One region of the Mesorhizobium sp. L-8-10 genome, then DNA from elsewhere that is predicted to be linked to it. Evidence: riboswitches for the same ligand, from Rfam matches in the RefSeq annotation. Region 1 holds a riboswitch; each other region holds the start of a gene.
The links. A riboswitch is a leader RNA that binds a small molecule or an ion and turns the genes downstream of it on or off. The one in region 1 is predicted to bind cobalamin.
Positions count from the first base shown of each region.

Region 2: it holds a riboswitch for cobalamin, as region 1 does, so the genes downstream of both, JN280_RS00910 (TonB-dependent receptor plug domain-containing protein) here and bluB (5,6-dimethylbenzimidazole synthase) in region 1, are expected to answer to the same signal.
Region 3: it holds a riboswitch for cobalamin, as region 1 does, so the genes downstream of both, JN280_RS36620 (DUF1636 family protein) here and bluB (5,6-dimethylbenzimidazole synthase) in region 1, are expected to answer to the same signal.
Region 4: it holds a riboswitch for cobalamin, as region 1 does, so the genes downstream of both, metE (5-methyltetrahydropteroyltriglutamate--homocysteine S-methyltransferase) here and bluB (5,6-dimethylbenzimidazole synthase) in region 1, are expected to answer to the same signal.

Region 1 is NZ_AP023263.1:6,503,193-6,508,841, forward strand. It holds gene JN280_RS30420 (pirin family protein) at 1-670, opposite strand, end outside; gene JN280_RS30425 (exodeoxyribonuclease VII small subunit) at 796-1,047, opposite strand; gene JN280_RS30430 (histone deacetylase family protein) at 1,051-1,977, opposite strand; cobalamin riboswitch at 2,109-2,292, shown strand; gene bluB (5,6-dimethylbenzimidazole synthase) at 2,336-3,055, shown strand; gene JN280_RS30440 (S41 family peptidase) at 3,173-4,417, shown strand; gene JN280_RS30445 (LysR family transcriptional regulator) at 4,572-5,468, opposite strand; gene JN280_RS30450 (glutathione S-transferase) at 5,562-5,649, shown strand, end outside.
Region 2 is NZ_AP023263.1:204,967-210,615, reverse strand. It holds gene JN280_RS00930 (tripartite tricarboxylate transporter permease) at 1-21, opposite strand, end outside; gene JN280_RS00925 (tripartite tricarboxylate transporter TctB family protein) at 25-492, opposite strand; gene JN280_RS00920 (tripartite tricarboxylate transporter substrate binding protein) at 511-1,488, opposite strand; gene JN280_RS00915 (FadR/GntR family transcriptional regulator) at 1,675-2,463, shown strand; cobalamin riboswitch at 2,701-2,911, shown strand; gene JN280_RS00910 (TonB-dependent receptor plug domain-containing protein) at 3,105-5,048, shown strand; gene JN280_RS00905 (ABC transporter substrate-binding protein) at 5,072-5,649, shown strand, end outside.
Region 3 is NZ_AP023263.1:7,884,632-7,890,280, reverse strand. It holds gene JN280_RS36630 (cobaltochelatase subunit CobN) at 1-639, opposite strand, end outside; gene cobW (cobalamin biosynthesis protein CobW) at 856-1,893, opposite strand; gene JN280_RS36620 (DUF1636 family protein) at 1,890-2,309, opposite strand; cobalamin riboswitch at 2,363-2,569, opposite strand; cobalamin riboswitch at 2,629-2,819, shown strand; gene JN280_RS36615 (CbtB domain-containing protein) at 2,856-3,035, shown strand; gene JN280_RS36610 (CbtA family protein) at 3,048-3,812, shown strand; gene cobU (bifunctional adenosylcobinamide kinase/adenosylcobinamide-phosphate guanylyltransferase) at 3,805-4,323, shown strand; gene cobO (cob(I)yrinic acid a,c-diamide adenosyltransferase) at 4,325-4,939, shown strand; gene JN280_RS36595 (IS110 family transposase) at 5,234-5,649, opposite strand, start outside.
Region 4 is NZ_AP023263.1:7,278,297-7,283,945, forward strand. It holds gene JN280_RS33940 (cytochrome P450 family protein) at 1-845, shown strand, start outside; partial or broken gene JN280_RS33945 (cytochrome P450) at 782-1,105, shown strand; cobalamin riboswitch at 1,380-1,579, shown strand; gene metE (5-methyltetrahydropteroyltriglutamate--homocysteine S-methyltransferase) at 1,696-4,026, shown strand; gene JN280_RS33955 (DUF982 domain-containing protein) at 4,752-5,000, opposite strand; gene JN280_RS33960 (DUF982 domain-containing protein) at 5,271-5,573, opposite strand.

The sequences.
Region 1 (5,649 bases):
CGATCGTCACCATACCGTCGAGAACGTATATCGCCCGCTCCTCGGCCTCGGCCGGCAGGTCCACGCTGGCGCCGGCGTCCAAACGGATATCGACATAGAGCGTGTCCGAGGTCGTTCGCACCGGCGAGCGCATGCCGTCGAAATCGCCGATGACGACCCGCCCGGTGACGCCCTGATAGGAGAAGTCGGGCAGTTCGCCGCGCGGCGTGTTGTCGAAGACGGGGGCCATCTCCTCCTTGTCCTCGGGCAGGGCCAGCCAGGTCTGCAGTCCCGAGATCGACAAAGGACCGCCACGCAATTCCTCCGGCGAACGCTCGGAATGGACGATGCCACGCCCGGCTGTCATCAGGTTCACATCGCCGGGCTCGATGACCATCTCGGTGCCGAGCGAATCACGATGGCGCACCTTGCCGTCGAACAGATAGGTCACCGTCGACAGGCCGATATGCGGATGCGGCCTCACGTCGAGCGCCTGGCCGGCCCGCAGGATCGCCGGCCCCATACGGTCGAAGAAGATGAAGGGGCCGACGAGGCGGCGGCGCGCTGTCGGCAGTGCCCGGCGAACGGCGAATCCGCCGATGTCGCGCGCATTGGGAATGACCATCAGTTCGATGGCGTCGCAGGCAAAGACGTCGCCGGCTTGAGGGTCGTTTCCGGGAAAGAAACTCATCGGTCGCTCCAGCCATTCAAGCGCCGCCGCAGCAATCGCTGCCGCAAGGCGAGGTTGCAGCTTACGCCCTCCGGAAACTTTTCCAACCCCAGGGGCCGACGGCAGGCGGGTTCAGAGGCCCGTCGCTATTCCGCGTCGAGCGGCTCCGTCCCGACGGGTTTGCCGTCACGCGATAGGCGGATTTTCTCGACCTTGTCTTCCGCGGCCTTCAAAAGGCGGTCGCAGTGAGACTTGAGCGCTTCGCCGCGCTCATAGATCCGGATCGACTGGTCGAGCGGCACGTCGCCCTTCTCCAGATCGTCGACGATGCGCTCGAGCGCGGCCAATGCCTGCTCGAAGCTCATGGCCTTGATGTCGTCATTGGTCTCGCCGGCCATGGCCTATCCTTTCATCAAGCGCTTCACATGGGCCGCGACCGAAAAGGCCAGGCCCTGCAGGTCGTAGCCGCCCTCGAGCAGGCTGACGAGCCGCCCGTTCGCATAGCGCGACGCGCGATCCATCAATACGCCGGTCGCCCAGTCGAAATCGGCCTCGGTCAGGTTGATCTCGGCCAGCGGGTCGCGGTGATGCGCATCGAACCCCGCCGAGATGATCACGAGGTCCGGCCGGAAATCGTCGATCGCCGGCAATACCCGCGACAGGAAGGCGTCGCGGAACAGGTCGGAACCGGAGTTCGGGCTGAGCGGGGCATTGACGATGTTGCCCGCGCCGGTTTCGTTCCAGGCGCCGGTTCCCGGGAAAAGCGGCATCTGGTGCGTCGAACAATAAAGTACCGAGGGATCGCTCCAGAAGATGTCCTGGGTGCCGTTCCCGTGATGCACGTCCCAGTCGACGATCGCCACGCGCTCGGCACCATGCTTCTTCTGGGCGTGGCGCGCCGCGACCGCCGCGGTGTTGAACAGGCAGAAGCCCATGGCCGTCGTGCGCTCGGCATGGTGGCCGGGCGGCCGAGCGGCGACGAAGACATTGTCGGCCGCGCCCTTGAAAACGTCGTCCACCGCGGCATTGGCTGCGCCGATGGCGGTCAGCGCCGCCTGCCAGCTCTTCGGGCTGACGGAGGTGTCGGCGTCGATGCGTGCAAGCCCCGTGTCGGGGACAGCCGCCTCGACGCGACGCACGAACTCTTCGGGATGTGCATAGAGGATGGTCTCCCGGTCGCCTTGCGGCGCCTCTACCCGCTCGAGATGGGCAAAGGCCTCGTCTTCGAGCACGCGCGTGATCGCGCGCAGCCGGTCGGGCCGTTCTGGATGACCGGGGGGCGTTATATGTTCGAGATAGATCGGATGCGAATAGAGACGCGTCACCATGGAGCGCAATCTAGTGCGCCGGCCACGCGAATGGAACCGCCGGGCATGGCTGATGGCACGATCGCTGGGGAAATCCCCGCCGGCCTGGGGATGGCCGTGACGGGCGGTGACTTTCAATCAATGACGGCCTAAGGTCGCCGCCGCTGCCAGGTGCCCGCGGCGACGCGGGAGAATCGGGAACACGGTTGAAATCCGTGGCGCGCCCAGCGCTGTAAGAGGGACTGCTTCGGCAAGACGTCACTGTTCACGGAAACGGGAAGACGCCGGAGCGGGACGATCTCCAGCCAGAAGACCGGCCCGGCAGGCATAGCCATCCGCTTGGTCAGGCGGCGGGTTTTCGATCGCAAGGGGACAGGCGATGCCGACCAACGACCGTCAGAACGACAATTCCTTCGACTCCTTCGCCCGAGACGCGGTCTACCGGGCGATCTTCACCCGTCGCGACGTGCGAAGCCATTTCGTCGACGAGCCTCTCGATGATGCGGTGCTGGCGAGGCTGCTTTCTGCCGCCCATCACGCACCTTCGGTCGGCTACATGCAGCCCTGGAATTTCATCCTCGTCCGGGATCGCGAACGTCGACATCAGGTCCGAGACCTCTTCCTCGCCGCAAAAACCCGGGAAGCCGAAGTCATGGAAGCGGACAAGCAAGAGCTCTACCGGTCCCTCAAGCTGGAAGGCATCGTCGAGAGCGCGATCAATCTCTGCGTCACCTGCGATCGCGCCCGCTCGAGGGCTTCGCCGCTCGGGCGATCGCACAATCCCGAGATGGATCTCTTCAGCACGGTCTGTGCGGTCCAGAACTTCTGGCTCGCAGCCCGCGCGGAAGGCGTCGGGGTCGGCTGGGTGAGCATTCTCGATATGGCTGCCCTGAAACGGCTGCTGGCCATACCCGATCATGTGGTCCCCATCGCCTATCTCTGTGTCGGCCGAGTCTCCACCTTCGCTGGGCGACCCGACCTCGAAACGAAGGGCTGGGGCAAGCGCCTGCCGTTGTCGACGCTGATCATGAGCGAGAGCTACGCAGGAGCCGGCGAGGGCGGGCTCAAGCGCCTGATCGATGAAGCGTCGGGGGATTGAGGAATCGCACCCTCGTGGCAGCCTCGCAGCAATGCCGGGTATTCACGCAATAGTGTCAATCGCGATCTCGATCGTGCCGCCATCGGGAAGATAATTGCGGCAGCGAGGAGGAAACCGATGCTGAGCAAGATTGCGGGCGCCCTGTTGCTGCTTTTCCTGGCGGCATTGCCGACGCCGGCCGCCGAGTTGCCGCAGTCGGGGAATCCGGTATTCGATCGAACGGTGCGGCTTGTCGTCAACAGCTTCTACGACCGGTCGGCGCTCGACCGCTTTGAAGATGCGGTGCGGCGCGAGATCGAGGATTCCCGCTCACCCGTCACGGCCGCCAGTCCGGCCGAGCGTGTCGACACTGCGATCGATGCCATTCTCGCCAGCCTGCAGGTGTCGCATACCGGCCGCTTCCGGCCTGACGGCATCGACTATTTCGAGCTCGCCGATGTCTTTCGTTACGCGCTGCGGGCCGACATGCGCCGCCTGTTCCCGCCCGACGGCGAAGCCGCCTATGCCGGGATCGGCATGATCGTGCGGCAAGGCAACGGCCTTGGATTCGTGAGCGAAGTCTATGACGGGTCGCCAGCGGCCCGGGCCGGGATCCTGGTCGGGGACGAAGTCATGTCGGTCGACGGGGCTCCCTATCGCGAGATCATCTCCTTTCGCGGCAAGGCAGGCCAGACGGTCGAGATCAAGCTGCGTCGCCGCCCCGGGGACCAGCCGCTCGACAAGACGGTCCAGGTCAAGCTTCTGCGACCGCTGCCCATGTTCGAGAAGGCGATCGAAGACAGCGCAACGATCATGGAACGGGACGGCCGCAAGATCGGCTATATCAGGCTGTGGACGCTCGCGGCGCCACGCTCCATGAACAAGGTGGCCGAAGCGCTCGCCCGAGGTCCGCTCGAGCAGGCCGACGGTCTGGTGCTCGACCTGCGCGGCCGCTGGGGCGGCGGAAGCGCCGACGCGGCGGAGCTTTTCCTGGGGGGCACGCCGCCCTTCCGGCTGATCCAACGCGACGGCGAGGCCATTCTCGCCAATGTGCGCTGGCGCAGACCGGTCGTCGCCATCATTGACGAGGGCACTCGCAGCGGCCTCGAAGTCTTCGCCTATGCCCTGAAGGCCAAGGGCGTCAGGCTGGTCGGAGCGCGCAGTGCGGGCGCCCTGCTCGCCGGCCGGGTGTTCCTGCTTCCCGATGACAGCCTGCTCGAACTGGCCGTTTCGGACGCCGTCATCGGCGACGACACAAGGCTCGAGGGGCGTGGCGTCCAGCCCGACCTGCCTGTGCCTTTCATCCTTCCCTATGCAGCCGGGCGGGACCCGCAGCGCGATGCCGCGGTCGACGAGATGCGGCGCATCCTGGCCGACGGCTGACGTTCTTCATGCCAACAAGCCTGGATGCTGGCGCATCCAGGCCCGGTGGATCCTCACGCATCCGCCTTGGCTCAGCCGGCGAGGCCCATCCGGGCCGCTTGGCTTCGCGCCAACGGGCGCGACGGTGCAAACGAGGTCAGAGGTGCAAACGAGGTCAGACTGGCCCGCGCACCGCGTCCAGCTTGCGCAGGGCCGTGTAGGCGTAGTCGAGAAAAGCCCTCACCTTCGGCGCCATGTGACCGCCGCTGCGCGCCAGAATCTGCACGGGGATGGGCGGCGGCTCGAATTCAGGCAGCAGCCGCACGAGCGTGCCCTGCGCAAGTTCGTCGGCGACCTGATAGGACAAGACCCTCGCGATGCCCCGCCCTGCCCTGACGGCCAGGAGTTGGGCTTCCATCTCGTTGGCCAGCAGTCGCGGCGCGATTCGCACCACCGGCCCACGCCTGGTCGGACCGAAGCGCCATTCCCTGGCCACACGCGCGCTGGCAATCGTACTATGCTGCGCCAGATCGCGCGGATGCATGGGCCTGCCGTGCTCCTCGATATAGCCGGGGCTCGCAACGGCCACCCGGCGCACTTCACCGACCCGGCGCACGAGAAGGGCGGAATCGGCGAGGTGATCGATGCGGACCGCCACATCCAGCCCCTCCTCGACCAGATCGAGATTGGAATCCTGCAGCACGAGTTCCACCTGCGTTTCGGGGAAACTGTCGAGAAAACCGTTGACGACAGGCGCGACATGACGGCGTCCGAACAGCACGGGCGCGGTCACCCGCAACAGGCCGCGTATCGGCATTTCCGAGGCGCCGAGCAAGGCGGCGTCATAGTCTCCCAATATCGCGCGCGCCCGTTCTGCGAGTTCGCGGCCGGCCGCGGTCGGGGACAGGCGACGGGTCGTGCGCTCGACGAGCCGCGCAGCAACACGATCCTCGAGCGCAGCCAGTGCCCGGGTGACGGCAGGCGCGGAGCGCCGCAGCCGTCTTGCCGCTCCCGTCAGGCTCCCTTCATCGATGATGGCGACGAAGATCGCAAGTTCGTCAAACCGGTCCATGATTGCTCCGATATTTGCAATTCTGACTTTTGATCATTCGCCATTTCGTTTCCTGGCGCAAGGATCAACATATCGGCAGGAAGGAGCTGCATCATGTCCGAAACCATCATCACTCTCCACGGAATGGCCTTGTCCGGCCACACGCACCGGGTCGAGCTCATGCTGCTGATGCTCGGTCTGC
Region 2 (5,649 bases), 2.2 Mb from region 1:
GAGGAGGATATCGCTGCTCATCCGCTACCCCAGAAATGTCACCGGACCGGCCGGAAGCGGCACATGGAAGAGATGCTTGAAGAGAAGGTAGCACCCGACCACCAGGACCAGCGCGACAGGCACTGCGGCAAGCGGCCGGGCTCCCATGAGCAGCATGAGCGGCAAGGCATAGAGCAATCCGAACAGGGGAAATCCGAGCCATGGCAGAAAGGCGATGCCAAGCATCACGCCGCCGATCGCCCATGCCGCGCACAGCAGGCCCCTGCGCTGCCCCTTCCACACCGAAACGTCCATCAGGGGGCCGCCGGCAGATCGCAGACCGCCAAGGAGTATCGCGATCCCGCATCCCGCCATCACGATGCCGACAAGGGTCGGCATGAGCGAGGGCCCGAATGACGCGCCGGGCACCGCCGGTATCTGCCGCGCGCCCCAGATCACGCATAGGGCAAGGAGCGTCAGGCCTATGCCGACAATCCTGTCGTCGATCCGCATGACGCTTCCCCGGCCGGTCTACTGCTTCGCCAGGCCGACCGCCTGCATGGCCTTGACCAGCGCGTCGCGCGAGCGCTTCACCGTGTCGGTGAAGGTACCGGTATCCTGATACGCCACCGAGAAACCGCGCGACTGCATCATGGCGATGAAGTCCTCGTCCCGGGTGATCTCGGCCAGGGCATCCGACATCTTGCCCACGACCTCGTCGGGCAAGCCGGCCGGGCCGGCCATGCCGCGGAAAGGCAGCGGCGACCATTCGACCCCGAGCGCCTCCCTGGCGGTCGGAAGCTCGGGATGGAGGGAACTGCGTTCGTCGGCGAGGACGACCAGCGTCCTGGCCTCGCCGGCATCGACGAGCGACCGGGCCTCCGCCGGCGAGGTCGACACTATGTCGATCGCGTCGGCGGCGAGCTGCTGCATCGCCGGCGCCGAACCGTCGGAAGCGACCCAGGGGCTTGCTTCCGGATCGATGCCCATCGTGTTCAGCAGGCCCGCCCAGGCGAGGTGGGAAAGCCCGCCGCGATTGGCGCCGGATGCCTTGAGATCGCCCGGATTGGCCTTGACCGCCTCGATGAGATCCCGGGGCGTTTCGTAAGGAGCGTCGGCGCGCACGTTCAAAGCGATGGGATCGGCGTTGTAGCGCCCCAGAAGCGTGAATTGCTCGGGCGCGGCGCCGGGCAGGCCCTGCGCTTCGAACATCGTGGTCTCGATTGTGATCACGCCGAGCGTATAGCCGTCGGGAGCCGAATTGGCGATGGTGATGTGGCCCACGAGACCGCCGCCGCCAGTGCGGTTGACGACGTTGAAGGGCTGGCCGAAGCGCTCTTCGAGCTCCTGGGCCAGAGCGCGGGCCGTCGCGTCGGTGCCCCCGCCTGCGGACCAGGGAACGATTATCGTGACCGGGCGCTCGGGCCAATCGGCCAGCGCGGGAGCGGTGAAGGCCACCGCCCCGCCCATGAAGACGGTGGCCGCCAGGGCGGCTGTGAAAAATCTCATGTCTGCATCCTCCCAACATAAAGAGCCGGCGTTGCGCCGCAAATGCGCATTGGCGTGGCCAGCGGATGGCATCTCATGTCATAAGTCATATGTCAAGACTTGACGAGCTTACTTGACACCACTTATGACACCAGTAGCTTCGCGAGGCCCGCCGCGACGGAACGGGCACGGCAGGAAGGCCGGGAGATGACTGCGTCGACAGGGACGGCACGACACAGGGACAAGCTCCATTCGACGGTTGCCGCGGCCGTCGAGGGGCGCATTCTGGCGGGTGAACTATCGGTCGGCGAGAAGTTGCCTTCCGAGAGCGATCTGGCGCGGGAATTCGGCGTTTCGACCCGCTCGGTCCGCGAGGCGATGCAGATACTCGAGACGAAGGGCCTTGTGCGGCGACGGCATGGCGAGCGCACCACTGTGGCTCGCGACGACGTGGGCGAGTTTCTCGGGACGCTGGCCGCGACCGTGCGCCAATTGCTGTCGACGAACGCGCGTCATCTTACCGAACTGATGGTCGTGCGCCGCATGATCGAGATAAACGTTCTCGAACTGCTCATGTCCGGCGGGCCGACAGAACTCGACGATGTCGAAAAGGCCTTGGCCGATATGCGGGAGGCGGGCAGGAACAAGGACTTCTCCGGCTTTACCGCCGCGGACGCGGCCTTTCACAGGGCGCTGGTGCGGGCCGCCGGCAACACGATCCTCACCGTCTTCTATGACAATCTCTATGGGCTCGTGACCGAAGTCATTCGCGTGACGAGCAGCGTTCCGACCAAATCCTACGAGGCGGCCTACGCCGAGCATGCCGAAATATATGACAGGATAAGAGCGTGCGACATCGAGCACGCGAAGTCGCTGATGCGCGCGCATATCGACAACAGCGCGGAGTATTTGCGGCTTGCGATAGAACGCTCCGAACAGAAGAACGGTGCGCGCAGCCTGGCGGCAAACGAACGCCACCCCCTCTCCTCGAGCTAATAGCAGCCTCCCTCGGGATTGAGAAGCGGGCGGCGCGTTCCCGGTAGCGCAATGCGCAACGGACTTGCCTTCGCCGTACACTTGGCAGTTGCCTCTCCTCCACGCCAGCGTGGGGGATATCGTGTCCGCGCTTGCGCACTATATCGGGCTGAAAAGCACACTCCGGCAAGCCGGAGCGGCCTCTTCCCCGGTGGAAAGAATGCCAACCGGAGGTTGACGCCGGCCGGGCCCGTCGATAGCTTGCCGGCCGGAACTGGTTCCGCCCGCAAGGCGGATGAAAAGGGAACACGGTGAGGCCGGCACGCTTGGCCGAATCCGCGACTGCCCCCGCAACTGTAACCGTTGAGCCATCTTCCACTAGGCCACTGGCCGCGTCCGCGCGGCCGGGAAGGCGGAAGACCGGCGAGGACACGGAAGTCAGGAGACCTGCCTTTTCCGGTCACCCATGCCTGGACACGGGGTGTGTTCCGGCGCGGTCGTCCGTGGCGGTGACATTTGAGAAAGTGTTGCCGCATGCCGGAGACGGCCGGGGATGAAGATGCACGTGCCTGCCATTGAGACCATCGCCGATTCTCGCCTGCGGTTCATCGCAAACCACGGGGCGGCTCCACTCGCCCTGCCAGATGATTTCGGGGGCGGAAATGAGAAGGACCATGATCGCGGCGGGCACGCTGGTGCTGGCGCTCGCAGGCAATGCCGAGGGGCAGGAGGCCGCGGCCGAGACGGATGAGGTCGGCCAGCTCGACGAGATCCTCGTCACGGACGGGCTGACGCCGATCGAACAGGAGAAGTCGGGCAGGGCTTTCACGGTCATCACCGGCAAGCAGCTCGAGCAGAACCAGATCCGCTATGTCGCCGACGCGCTGCGTCTGGTGCCGGGCTTTTCCATCTCGCGCAGCGGGTCCTTCGGCGGCTTCACCCAGGTGCGCGTGCGCGGCGCCGAGGCCAACCAGCTGCTGGTCATGGTCGACGGCGTCGACGTCGGCGAGACGTCGAGCGGCGAGTTCGACTTCGGCAGCCTGGTCGCCGACGACATCGACCGCATCGAGATACTGCGCGGTCCCCAGAGTACGTTCTGGGGCGCCAACGCGCTGGCGGGCGTGGTCAACATCATCACGAAGCGCGGCGAGCGCAACGACTTCCAGGGCAGCGCACGCAGCGAGGTCGGCACGGACGGCACCTGGCTGGGCGGGGTGTCGCTGAGCGGCGGCGGCGAGAATTTCGACGCCGCCTTCGCCGGGGTCTTCCGCAACACCGGCGGCTTCAACATTTCCGACTACGGCACGGAGAAGGACGGCGACCGCAACGCCACGCTGAACGGCCGCTTCGCGGCCGACGTGTCGCCGGCGCTCACCGTCGACGGCACGCTGCGCTATGTCGATCGCAAGAGCGACGTCGACCCGCAGGACTACAGCTGGGGCAGCCCGACCTATGGCGAGGTGGTCGACGGTCCGGACAGCACCGCGACGCAGGAATTCTTCGGCTCGCTCGGCGCGACCCATGTGTCCTTCGATGGCGCCCTCACCCAGAAGATGCGCTTTGCCGGAAGCGACGCTCATCGCGAGGATTTTTCCGGCGGCCTGACCACCTGGAACGACGGCAACCGCTACAACGGGACCTACCAGGCCTCCTATTCCTTCGACACATCAGCGATGCTCGACGCCAAGCATCAGCTGACCGGCGGCTATGAATGGCAGCAGGAGACGTTTACGCCCAGCCATCTCAGCGAGACCTTCGAGCGCAACACCAACTCCTTCGTCGGCGAGTATCGCGGCGAGTTCCTCGATCGCTTCTATGTCAACGCCGGCGTCCGGTACGACATCAACGACCGCTTCGGAGATGCGACGACCTACAGCCTGAGCGGCGCCTGGCGGATCACGCCGGCAACCCGGCTGCACAGCTCCGTCGGCACCGGCGTGACCAGTCCGACCTTCTTCGAGCAGTTCGGCTATGTGCCCGACAATTTCGTCGGCAACCCTGATCTCGTTCCGGAGGAGAGCCTGGGCTGGGATGTCGGCATCGAGCAGGGCTTCTTCGGCGGGGCGCTGGTCACCGACGTGACCTATTTCAACCAGGACCTCAGCAACGAGATCGCGCTGGTCTATGGCGGGCCGCCGACCTACCCGTCGACCCCGATCAATCGCAGCGGGAAGAGCAAGCGGGAGGGCGTGGAAGTGGCGGCCACCGTCAATCTCTTCGACGGTTTCACGGCGGCGGCGACCTATACCTACACATCGTCCAGCGAGCAGACCGACGCGGGCGGACCGCGCCTGAAAGAGGTGCGCCGCCCTGAACACTCCGCTTCGCTTACGGCGGCCTATGTGTTCCACGAGAAGCGCGCCCGTGTGTTCGGCGAACTGGTGTACAACGGGACGATGGAGGATTTCGACTTCCGCGGTCCCTTGCCCGCGCGGATCGCGATGCCGGCCTACACGGTGGTCAATTTCGGCGGCAGCTTCAGGTTCAACGATCATTTCGAGGCCTACGGGCGCGTCGATAATCTGTTCGACGAGGATTACGAGGAGGTGTTCGGCTACAACACGCAGGGACGCACCGCCTTCTTCGGACTGAGAGGGACATTCTAGCGTTCGCCGGGAGTTGCAGCAGGATGAGACATCTCGAACTCATGGTAAGGGTGGCGGCATGCGCCGCCGCCTTCTTCGCCGTTTCGCCTGCCGTGGCGGGTGAGGGGCCGAAACGCGTCGTGTCGATGAATGTCTGTACCGACCAGTTGGCGATGCTCGTCGCCGGCGAGGGGCAACTCCTGTCGGTGTCCTATCTGGCGAGCGATCCCTCGACGTCGGTGCTGGCCGAAGAAGCGGGACGCTACAGGGTGAACCACGGCCTCGCCGAAGAGATCTTCCTGTTGCATCCGGACCTGGTGATCGCCGGGACCTACACGACAAGGACCACGGTCGAGCTCCTGCGCCGCCTCGGGATCCGGGTGGAGGAGTTCGCGCCGGAAAGTTCGATCGATGATATCAGAGCGAGCCTGACGCGCATGGGTGACCTGCTCGGCCGGCCAGGGCGCGCAGCCGGACTGGTCGCCGAGCTCGACCGCGGCCTTGCCGCGCTTGCGGCCGATCGCCCGCCGGAACGGAGCGTCGCGCTCTACTACGCCAACAGCTACACGTCCGGCGCGGGGACGCTGGTCGATGCGGTCGTGGACGCGGCCGGCCTCGTCAA
Region 3 (5,649 bases), 1.4 Mb from region 1:
GAGCAGCATGGAGCGGTAGAACAGGATGGGCGCGACTGGCGCCCCCTGCGGCCTCGCAGCATTCAACATTTCGAGCGACACCACGCCGCGCTGCGGATCGTAGAAGCCCACCTTGGCAAGCGGCTCCGCCGGCTCTGATTCGACGTCGCTGCCGGCGTGGCGGGCGAGGCGGCGCAGAAGGCCGCGCATGTTCTGCGGCCCGCCTTCGCGGAAATAGGCGAGGAGTCCGTCGAGTTCGGCCGTCGGCAAAGTGGACAGCCCCGCCAGCGTCTCATCCGTTTCGCGGCATTCGCCGGGCAGGAGCACGAGCCGGATGCCATGCTCGCGCGCCACGGCGGCGAGCCGGTCGCAGCCATATCGCCACCAGTCATAGCCGCCGAGCAGCCGCACCAGGATCACCTTGGCGTGGCGTGCGACGCCGTCGATCCAAAGATCCACCGACATCGGGTGCCTGAGATCGCGCAGCCGGGCAAGCCGCATGGAGGGCAGGGCGGTCTCTTCCGCCTTCCATGCGGTCGCGAGGGCCGCGAGGTCGCTGTCGGTGAAGGACAATGCGACCATCTCCGCCGGCGTCTGCCTGAGATCGACGGGCTCGATCAGGTCATCGAGCGATGCGGTGGTGGTCGCGAGGATATGCATCAGGGATGGGCCTGTGTTCCCCTCCCCCTTGAGGGAAGGGTGGCCGCGCAGCGGCCGGGTGGGGTCAGTCCGGCAGCGCGCGAGGTCAATCTTTGCTGTTGTGAAAGCACGACGTCGCGCACGGCCGCAACAACCCCCTCTGGCTGCTGCGCAGCCATCTCCCCCTCAAGGGGGGAGAGAGGCTCGCGAAGCGGAGGTTTCATCAAAAGCTCGTCCTCACCCCGCAAGAATACCCTCGATCGCCGGGCGGTCGAGCCCTTTCAGCCCGATCACCACCAGCCGGCTCCGGCGTTCCTCGGACGGCGCCCAGGGGCGGTCGTAATAATGCGAGACGCGCGGGCCGACGGCCTGCACCAGGAGCCGCATCGGCTTGCCGGCGACGTCGACGAAACCCTTCACTCGCAACACGTTTTCCGCCTCGGAGACCGCGGTAACGCGCCTGGCGAGTGCTTCCGGGTCGGCGATGACAGGCAGGTCGACGATGAAGCTGTCGAAGTCGTCATGGTCGTGATCGAGTTCGTCGTCGTGATGCGTCCTGCGATTCTCGATGTCGTCCTCCACCGCGAGGCCGAGGCCAAGCAGGATCGAGGGATCGACCTTGCCGTTCGTCGACGGCACGATCTTCACCGCCCGCGACAGATGCCCTTCGACCAGGGCGCTGGCGCGCGCGGCGGCGTCGCGGTCGAGCAGGTCGCTCTTCGACAGGATCACGAGGTCGGCGCAGGCGACCTGGTCCTCGAACACCTCTTCGACGGGATCGTCATGGTCGAGCGTACTGTCGGCCTGCCGCTGCTCTTGCAGCGCATCCATGTCGGCGGCCACGCGGCCTTCCGCGAGCGCCGGCCCGTCGACGACGGCCACCACGCCGTCGACTGTCACGCGCCCCTTGATGGCCGGCCACTGGAAGGCCTGGACGAGCGGCTTCGGCAGCGCCAGCCCTGACGTCTCGATGAGGATGTGGTCGACCTTCGGCGAGCGCGAGAGGATCTGGTCGAGCGCCGGCACGAAATCGTCGGCCACGGTGCAGCAGATGCAGCCATTGGCGAGTTCGACGACGTTCTCCTCCTGGCAGCTCTCGATCCCGCAACCCTTGAGGATCTCGCCGTCGATGCCGACGTCGCCGAATTCGTTGACGATGATGGCGAGCCGCTTGCCGTTGGCGTTTTCGAGCATATGGCGGATAAGCGTCGTCTTGCCGGCGCCGAGGAAGCCGGTGACGACAGTGCAGGGGACCCGATCGGCGGAAGCGGTCATGTCTTGTCCTTGAACAATGCGAGAGGCGGTATACGGGCGACGAGCCCGCGCTTGAGGGAATCGGGCCGGCCGCGCCAGGGCAGCAGCCCGTCGGTGGAGGTGTGGAAGAGCTGCGCGCCCGCGACCAGGTCGCCGGCCGCCTCCGGCCTCAGGTCGCCGAACACATAGCTCCAGGCGCCCGGCTTGGTCAGGGCGGCGCTCAGCCGCCGCTTGCAGTTGCCGAGGCACTCGACCTCTTCGACACGGACGTCGGAAGCGGAGTTCTGCGCTCGCGTCGCACTTGCGAGCACCTCGCCCGGCCGGGGTCGCGCGTCGGTACCGGTCGCGTCGCGGCACGAACTGCAGACGATGATGGTGACGATGTCCTGAGGCGCCGCCGAGGCCGATGCCTCGACGCACGGATCACCGGCGGCAATCGCTTCGTCGAATTCCAAACCGTGCTCCTTGCCCGGGACACCCGCCAGGCTTGCAGGATTGATCCTTGACGGCAGGTCTCCTGGCTCGCGGCTCGGCGCTCCGTTCCGCCTTCCCGGGGTCGCGCCCCAGTGGCATCGGGCAAGGAGCTCGCCGCTCACAGTTGCGGGGACAGCTGCGGATTCCGGACCAACGGCCCGTCGCCGCATTCCCTCTTAGCTCCTCTCATTGCTCAGAGGAGACCGTCGAGCGCATTTAGGCTGCGTCGCATCCGGCTGTCAACGCGTCGGAAATAAGGTTTGCCGGGCCTCCGTTTTGGGTTATGAGTCCAGTGTCGACGGTTCCCGCAAGGGAACAAGAGGGAATGCGGTACGGAATTTTTCCAAGGCCGCGGCTGCCCCCGCAACTGTATGCGGCAAGCTCTTGCCCGATGCCACTGGGATTCGTCCCGGGAAGGCGGACCGGAGCGCAGAGCCGCAAGCCAGGAGACCTGCCGGCGACGCGCATTTGGTTCGATGCCCTCGGGTGGAGGGCGAAAGGATTTTGGAATGAACACGGCTTCCACGACACTTGGCGCCTCCGCTTCCACGCAGTCGCGCCTCATGCAGCTGGCGCTGGCCGGCCTTCTTGGCATCTTCGTCATCGGCTTTCTCGGCTTTTCTCCCATGGAGGCCGTCCACAATGCCGCGCACGACTATCGCCATTCGATGGCGTTTCCCTGCCACTAAAGGCGTCCCGTCATGACCGTTTTGCGCAACGTCGTGTTCATCGCGGCGTTGGCCGGGCTCGTTGCGGGCGTCGTGCTCGCGGCGTTGCAGGCCTACGCCACCGTGCCGCTGATCCTGAAGGCGGAGACTTTCGAGAATGCCGAGCCCGCGCATGATCATGGCGCGGCGGCTCCGGCCGATGCCGGCGCGGCCGCCCAGGCGCCGGCTGAGGCCGCCCCGCATGTGCATGAACATGGCGAGGACGCCTGGGCGCCGGCCGACGGCTTCGAGCGCTTTGCCTATACCACCGTCGCCAACGTCGTGAGCGGCATCGGCTTCGCTCTGATCCTTTTGGCGGCTTCCGAACTCGCCGGCGGTATCGCGGGTTGGCGCCAGGGGCTCATCTGGGGCTTCGCCGGCTTTGCCGTCTTCACGCTCGCGCCAGGTCTCGGGCTGCCTCCGGAGTTGCCCGCCATGCCGGCCGCCGACCTGTTCGATCGTCAGGTCTGGTGGATCGGAACGGTCGCCGCGACGGCAGCCGGGCTGGCCATGATCGCGTTCCGGCGCTCTGCGGTCCTCGCGCTGGTCGGCGTCGCCCTGATCGTGGCGCCGCACGTCATCGGTGCGCCGCAGCCGACAAGCCACGAAACGCCTGTTCCGACCGACCTGCACCACGAATTCGTCGTGGCGACCACCATCACCAATCTCCTGTTCTGGCTGGTGCTGGGTGCAGTGGCGGGCGCGGTCCGGTCGCGCTTCATGGGCGGCGAGGCCGGGCTGCGCGGCAGCTTTGCCTGAGTTGCGCGGCAGCCTGACCTTTGTCCTGGGCGGCGCGCGCTCCGGCAAGAGCACGCATGCCGAGGCTCTCCTCTCGGCGCTGCCGTCGCCCTGGATCTATATCGCAACCGCCCAGCCTTTCGACGACGAGATGGTGGAGCGCATCGCGCTCCACCGGCAACGACGCGATGATCGCTGGTCGACGGTCGACGCGCCGCTCGATCTGGTCGGCGCCATCGCGGCGGTGCCCGACGGACGGCCGGTGCTGATCGACTGCCTGACCTTGTGGCTGAGCAATCATCTGCTGGCCGGCCACGATGTTGACGCCGAATCCCGCAGGCTCGCCGACATGCTCTCCGCGCCGCGTGGTCCCTGGTTCGCCGTGTCGAACGAGGTCGGGCTCGGGATCGTCCCGGACAATCCGCTCGGCCGCCGGTTCCGGGATGCCCAGGGCCGGCTCAACCAGATGGTCGCATCGGGGGCCGACAGCGTGTTGTTCATGGTGGCCGGCCTGCCCATGCGGGTGAAATGAGATGAAGACGATCGACGAGAAGAGCGCAGAGCGCCATCGCGCGAAAATGGTCAAGCGCAAGGCTGTCCAGGATGCCGAGGTCGCCGGCAAGACGATCGAGAAGGGGCTGCTGATCGTCAATACCGGTCCGGGCAAGGGCAAGTCGACCGCCGCCTTCGGCCTGGCCCTGCGCATGCTGGGCTATGGCCGCCGCGTCGGCGTGGTCCAGTTCGTCAAGGGTGCCTGGCATACGGGCGAGAAGGACGCCTTCGCCGCTTTCGGCGACCGCGTCGTCTGGTACACGATGGGCGAGGGTTTCACCTGGGAGACGCAGGACCTGAAGCGCGACGTGGCGGCAGCCGAGCGCGCCTGGCAGAAGGCGCTTGAGCTCATCGCCGATCCCTCGATCAGCCTGGTGATCCTCGACGAGTTGAACATCGCGCTTCGCTACGACTATCTGGACCTCGCGGCGGTTGTCGCGGCGCTCAAAGGGAGGCGGGAGGGCCTCCATGTCATCGTCACCGGCAGGAACGCCAAGCCGGAACTGGTCGAAGCCGCCGACCTCGTCACGGAGATGGGCCAAGTGAAGCACCATTTCGCTGCCGGAGTGAAGGCCCAGCAGGGTATCGAGTTCTGAAGCGGGAGAGTCCGCGACCATCGGCATGTTTCCTTCGCCGAATGCCCCCTCTGGCCTGCCGGCCATCTCCCGCCTCAAGGGCTAGGATATGCGCACGCTACGGAAGTACCCCTCATCCGACCGCGCTCCGCGCGGCCACCTTCTCCCACAGGGGGAGAAGGCCGGAGCCTGGCTTGGTCGGCTCAGCAAATCGCCGACATCGACGACTGGCGGAAGCGCGGCAGCAGCGCGTTCCCTTCTCCCCTTGTGGGAGAAGGTGGCCTCGCGAAGCGAGGTCGGATGAGCAACCATGATTCAGGCGCTGGCATTTTGAGGGTTCCACGGCGTTCCTCTGGCGAGGACAGCGTTGGCCATGTGGACCAGCTTTCTGGCGCAAGCGACGATCGCCTGTTTGTAGGTCTTGCCCGCGTCGACCAGGCGTTTCCTGAAGGCCACGAGGATCGGGTTCCAGTGGTTGGCGGCCGAGAAGGCCGCCATGTAGACGGCCTTGCGCAGCCGCCGGCGTCCACCCGCGATGCGGCGCTGTCCGGCATGGGTTCCACTGTCGTGGTCGAAGGGGGCCACGCCGACGAGCGCCGCCGCCTCGGCTCGGCTCAAGCGGCCGAGTTCAGGCATGCGCACGACGAAGACCAGGGCGGTGATCTCGCCCAGGCCGGGGATGCTCAGCAGCAGGGCGAACCGCTTGGCCAGATCGGCATGGGCCTTCACCT
Region 4 (5,649 bases), 780 kb from region 1:
TCCTGGCCGAGATGGCGCAGCGCGGCGGCAGTGCCGATCTGATGAGCGAGTTCGCCGCTCCGCTGCCCACCAACGTGATCGCCGAACTGTTCGGTTTGCCGGACGAACAGCGCGAAGAGATCGTCGCGCTCACCTACAGCCTGGCCAACACCTCCGCCACAGGCGAAGAGGTGCGACAGACGCGGCAGCGCATCCCGGAGTTCTTCCGTCGCCTGATCGCGCTCAAGCGGGGCCAGCTCGGCGATGATCTGGCTTCGGCCCTGATCGTCGCTCGTGACAAAGGCGAGCTCGTTTCCGACACCGAGCTCATCGACATGCTGTTCATGGTGCTCTCTGCGGGCTTCGTGACCACCGCCGGCGTCATCGGCAATGGCGTGCTGGCATTGCTGACGCATCCGCAGCAACTGCACTTGGTGCGCAGCGGCCAAGTTCCGTGGTCACAGGCGATCGAGGAGATCCTGCGCTGGGGCAGCTCAGCGGCCAATCTGCCGTTCCGCTATGCCACCCAGGACGTGGAGATCGACGGATGCCTGGTCCGCCGCGGCGATGCCGTCCTGATGGCGTTCCATGCGGCGAACCGGGACGAAAAGGCCTTCGGTCCCGGCGCCAACAGGTTCGATGTCACCCGGCGGCACAACCCGCATTTGTCATTCGGCGAGGGGCCGCATTCCTGCCTGGGCGCTGCGCTGGCGCGCCTGGAATTGCGCTGCGCCTTCCCCGCGCTGTTCGGGCGGCTGGAGGATCTGGCGCTGACCATCGCTGCGGAGGACGTCGTCTACATGCCGTCTTACGTGATTCGCTGCCCGCAGCGCCTGCTGGTCAGCTTCCGCCCTTCCGTCGCTTAGAGAGTGCGGCATTCACCCCGGATTCGGTGATTCTCGGTTCGCCGGGGTGGCTTGTCTCGCACGAGGGGGGCGAGCATGCCCGGTTACGCACGATCGTGGCGCCGGCCTTCAGCAACCGCAGGGTGAAGGTGCTCGCGCAGCAGGTCGAGGCGATCGCCGCGCAGTTGTTCGAGACGCTGGCGGCCCAGCCCCAGCCCGCCGACCTGAGGCGCCACCTCTCCTTTCCGCTGCCGGCCATGGTCATCAGCGCGCTGATGGGCGAGTGCGCAAGCACGCTGAGCGAAGCCGAGCGGGAACAAATACCGGGATTCCCGGCTGACCGTGACGACCTGGCCCGACTTTACGCCCTTTGAGCCCGGCGACCTCGATCTGATCCGGCGTCGCCGATGAGGACAAGGATCTCTCCGAGCCTGCACTGATAAGAGGCGGCATCGTAAGCGGCTTTGGGCGAAAGAGACCGATCAGCGCAAGGGCATTATTCGCATCATCACATAAACATCTCGTTATGTGTATTGACAAGGAGCGAAGCGGCTGTGATTGTGCGCATGTCATGGTTCTCCGCGCGGCACTGCCGTAGCGGAGCTAAGAGGGAAGCCGGTGCGATGCCGGCGCTGCCCCCGCAACTGTTAGCGGCGAGCCAAGCCCATTGGTGTCACTGAGGCGAACGGCCTCGGGAAGACGGGCAGAGGCTTTGACCCGCGAGCCAGGAGACCTGCCACGACGAACAACGTCCACGGGCGGGGTGTCTCGGTGGCCGCGGTAGCCTGGCTTCGTGCCGCCTGCTCGCGCGTTCCTTGTCCCCACGCCCCAACCATCGGGGTATGGCATGACTGTCTCTCAACAAATTCCTGTGGCAACGCTCGGCGTGCCGCGTATCGGTCGACGGCGGGAACTGAAATTCGCGCTTGAAAGCTACTGGTCCGGAAAATCTCCCGCTGCCGACCTGCTCGCGACGGCGAAGGCGCTACGCGCCGCCAGCTGGAGGGAGCAGCACGATCGCGGCGTGTCGAAAATCCCGTCCAACGATTTCTCGCTTTATGACCATGTGCTCGACACCGTCGCCATGGTCGGCGCCGTGCCGGCACGATACACCTGGACTGACGGCGAGGTCCCACTCGATACCTATTTCGCAATGGCGCGCGGCAACCAAGATCAGGCCGCTGATTGCGGACATGCCGGTGACGAGCATGCGGCCAACGGGCATGGCCTTGCCGCGATGGAAATGACCAAATGGTTCGACACCAACTATCACTACATTGTGCCGGAACTTACCGACGATCAGAGCTTTGCCCTCTCGTCGGCAAAACCGGTCGATCATTTCCTCGAGGCCAAGGCGCTCGGCATCCACACGCGCCCGGTCCTGCTTGGACCGGTTACGTTTCTCAAGTTGGCGAAGTCACCTGAGGAAGGTTTCAACCCTGTCGCGCTCCTGCCACGGCTGCTGGCCGTCTACGAGGAGCTCCTGCGGAGGCTGAAGCTCGCGGGAGCCGATTGGGTACAGATCGATGAGCCGGCGCTCGTGCTGGATCTGATTCCCAACGAACGGGATGCGCTCCAATTCGCCTACTGCCGGCTGGCGAAAGCAGCACCCGAGTTGAAGATCATGGTCGCTACCTATTTCGGATCGCTGGGAGACAATCTCGAGACCGCAATTTCTCTGCCCGTGGCGGGACTGCACATCGATCTCGTGCGCGCTCCAGAGCAGTTGGAGACCGTCGGCCGGCTCGCGCGGAAGGAACTTGTGCTCTCGCTCGGGCTGATCGACGGCCGCAACGTCTGGCGCGCGAACCTGCCTGCCATACTTGACCGCATCAAGCCGATCGTCGCCGGCTGGCCGTTGGACCGCGTGGAGATCGCCCCGTCCTGCTCGATGCTGCATGTGCCGATCGACCTGGACATGGAGACGGCACTCGATGCGGACGTGAAATCGTGGCTCGCCTTCGCGGCGCAAAAGACCGGCGAGCTGGTCGTGCTCGCCCGTGCCCTGGCCGAAGGCCGGGACGCGGTCGCCGCCGAACTAGAGGCGTCGGCTGAGGCTGCCGCCGTTCGCGCGACATCCGCTAAGGTGCATGATCCGCTCGTCGAAGGACGGGTCGCCAGCATCAAGGTCGGCATGACGCGCCGGAAGAGCGCATTCGACGTGCGCTCCAAGCTTCAGGGCGACACGTTTGGCCTGCCATCCTTCCCCACCACGACGATCGGCTCCTTCCCGCAAACAGCCGAGGTTCGCAAGGCGCGGGCAGCCCATGCCAAGGGCGAGCTGAGTTACGTCGACTATGAGGCCTTCCTGAAAAAAGAGATAGAAGCCGCCGTTCGCTGGCAAGAAGAGATCGGACTCGACGTGCTGGTCCACGGCGAATTCGAGCGCAACGATATGGTGCAGTATTTCGCCGAGCAGCTCCGCGGCTTTGCCTTCACGCAGCATGGGTGGGTGCAGAGCTATGGCTCGCGCTTTGTGCGACCCCCGATCATCATTGGCGATGTGTCGCGACAAAATCCGATGACACTACACTGGTGGCGATACGCCCAGTCGCTGACGCCAAAGCCGGTGAAGGGCATGCTTACCGGCCCGGTGACGATCCTCAACTGGTCCTTCGTCCGAGACGACCTTCCGCGCTCAGCCGTCTGCCGCCAAGTCGCGCTCGCCATTCGCGATGAAGTGAGCGACCTCGAAAAGGCCGGCGCCAAGATGATCCAGATCGACGAAGCCGCACTGCGCGAGGGCTTGCCGCTTCGTGAGGACGACTGGGAAACCTATCTCGACTGGGCCGTCGAATGCTTCCGGCTGGCTTCAACGGCGGTTGGCGATGCGACCCAGATTCACACCCATATGTGCTACTCCGAGTTCGGCGACATCGTGGACGCGATTGCTGCAATGGATGCCGATGTGATCTCCATTGAAACCTCGCGCTCGCAGATGGAACTGCTTGATGCGCTTCGAACCTTCAAGTATCCGAACGAGATCGGTCCTGGCGTCTATGACATTCACTCGCCGCGGGTCCCGGAGGTGGGCGAGATTTCCAACCTCATCATGCTTGCTCGCGATCGATTGTTGGATGGCCAATTGTGGGTGAACCCCGACTGCGGTCTCAAAACACGCAGATGGGAGGAGGTCCGCCCTGCCCTGATGAACATGGTGGCTGCGGCACGCGCAATCCGGGAAAAAGCGCAGACGGCGTAGGGCTCGGTGCCACTCGCCGGCGGTGAGCGGCAACGCCACACACCGGGCAATCTTGGGGTGAGTCCATCCGGCGCACCCAAGGCAATCGAGCTGCCAGTGACGAAGCGCCTCAGCAGCCTTGGCTTGGCCGAGGCCCTTTTCATGGCGCGTCGAAGTCAGCTGTTCCAGAGGCCTCCGTTGGAGGGCGATCGAAGGAGGCTTGGGCCTCAAATGAGCCGGCCAGAAACGAGAAGGCTCTCCGCCAGCCCGTTTCGGATTATTCCGTGTTGGGATCATCCAGTGTCACTATCGTCTCCCCGACCTTGGTCGCCGAACCCCCCCGTCCCGACCATCGGGAGAAGCATCAGCGATCACGCGGCGCCGGTCCGCGGAGCGTGTTCCGGAAGATCGGATGCAGGGCCAAGCTGGGGGAAGGTTCATACGGTACTTCCGGAGACTGTTGAAGCGGCATCGACGCTCCGCCATCTGCACCGGGCCAATTCCCGCTCGACGGCTCTGTCTGCCTCTGGCTGCAATCACGATCACCGCGACGGCGAAGCCGAGCGGCCGCAGCTGGCTGGCGGACCCTTGTGTTTTGATGGTGGAAGATCAGGCGCCGGACCAGGAAAGCCGCCGCGGAAAGTGCGGTGTTGGCTTGCTCCTGGCGGAGCCGGCAGGGGTGTTCGGACCGCGCCCAATAGCGATGTGCAGATGGCCGAAATTCATCAGCGCCATGATCCTGAATATCAATCGCTGCGCAGAATGCGTGCTTCGAGCGCGGCCGCGACGAAAGCTCGTCGAGCAGCTGGTGGATGGGTCTTACCGCGTAACACCTGCAGACAGGTGTCCATCGCTATCCTGCGTTTATCGGTCTCATGATGCAGATCCCGGAGCAAGATAGCGGCCGCGTCGTTGACGTCGAACACGACACGCTCCGAGCCGCGGCGGCTAAGCTGAACTACGACTGGCCTCTCAAATCTGATCAACCCGGTCATCCCCTCCTCCACAGCCACTACTCGGCAAACAGCGCGGGCCGCATTTCTTTATTCAGCCGAACGCGACCGCTGCATCGCGCCAATGAGCCTGGCCATTGGCGGGCAAGCGATCGCCATGAGCTGCGTCTGGCATGGTCAGCTTGCGTGCGATCTGCGGTTTTGCAGTTGGTGGTGAGGAACTGCTTCTCATTCGCGTGGTCTAGCTGTTAAACCTGTGCATACTGCACTATTCGACGCGGCTCGCGCCAGTCTCAAACACTTCGTCGAAATCTACACCTGCACTTTTCCACTGCCCGATCTGCAGGCGGCGATCCACTGCATCGCGGAGGTTGAATCTTCCAAGATGGCGACCCGCTTCGCAAAGCCAAAAAAGGCATTGCGCGCCGTGCTTACCGGCTTGCGCCCATCGTACGCATCGTAGCATGCCCTCAGGGCGGCTTCGTGGATCATGTCTCTGCGATCTTCCGGCCATTCATTGAGAAAATCGATTGCATCCGCAAGGCCGGCGATCTCTTGGATGATGTGCGTTGCGCGCCTCACGAAAAGCGGGCTGCTGAAAGCCTCAGCGTTCATTCGTTCCTCCAACCTTCCAAATAGCCGATTTGTGTGAAGAGGCGCCGCATCGACGCGAGGCGACCCTGACACAATG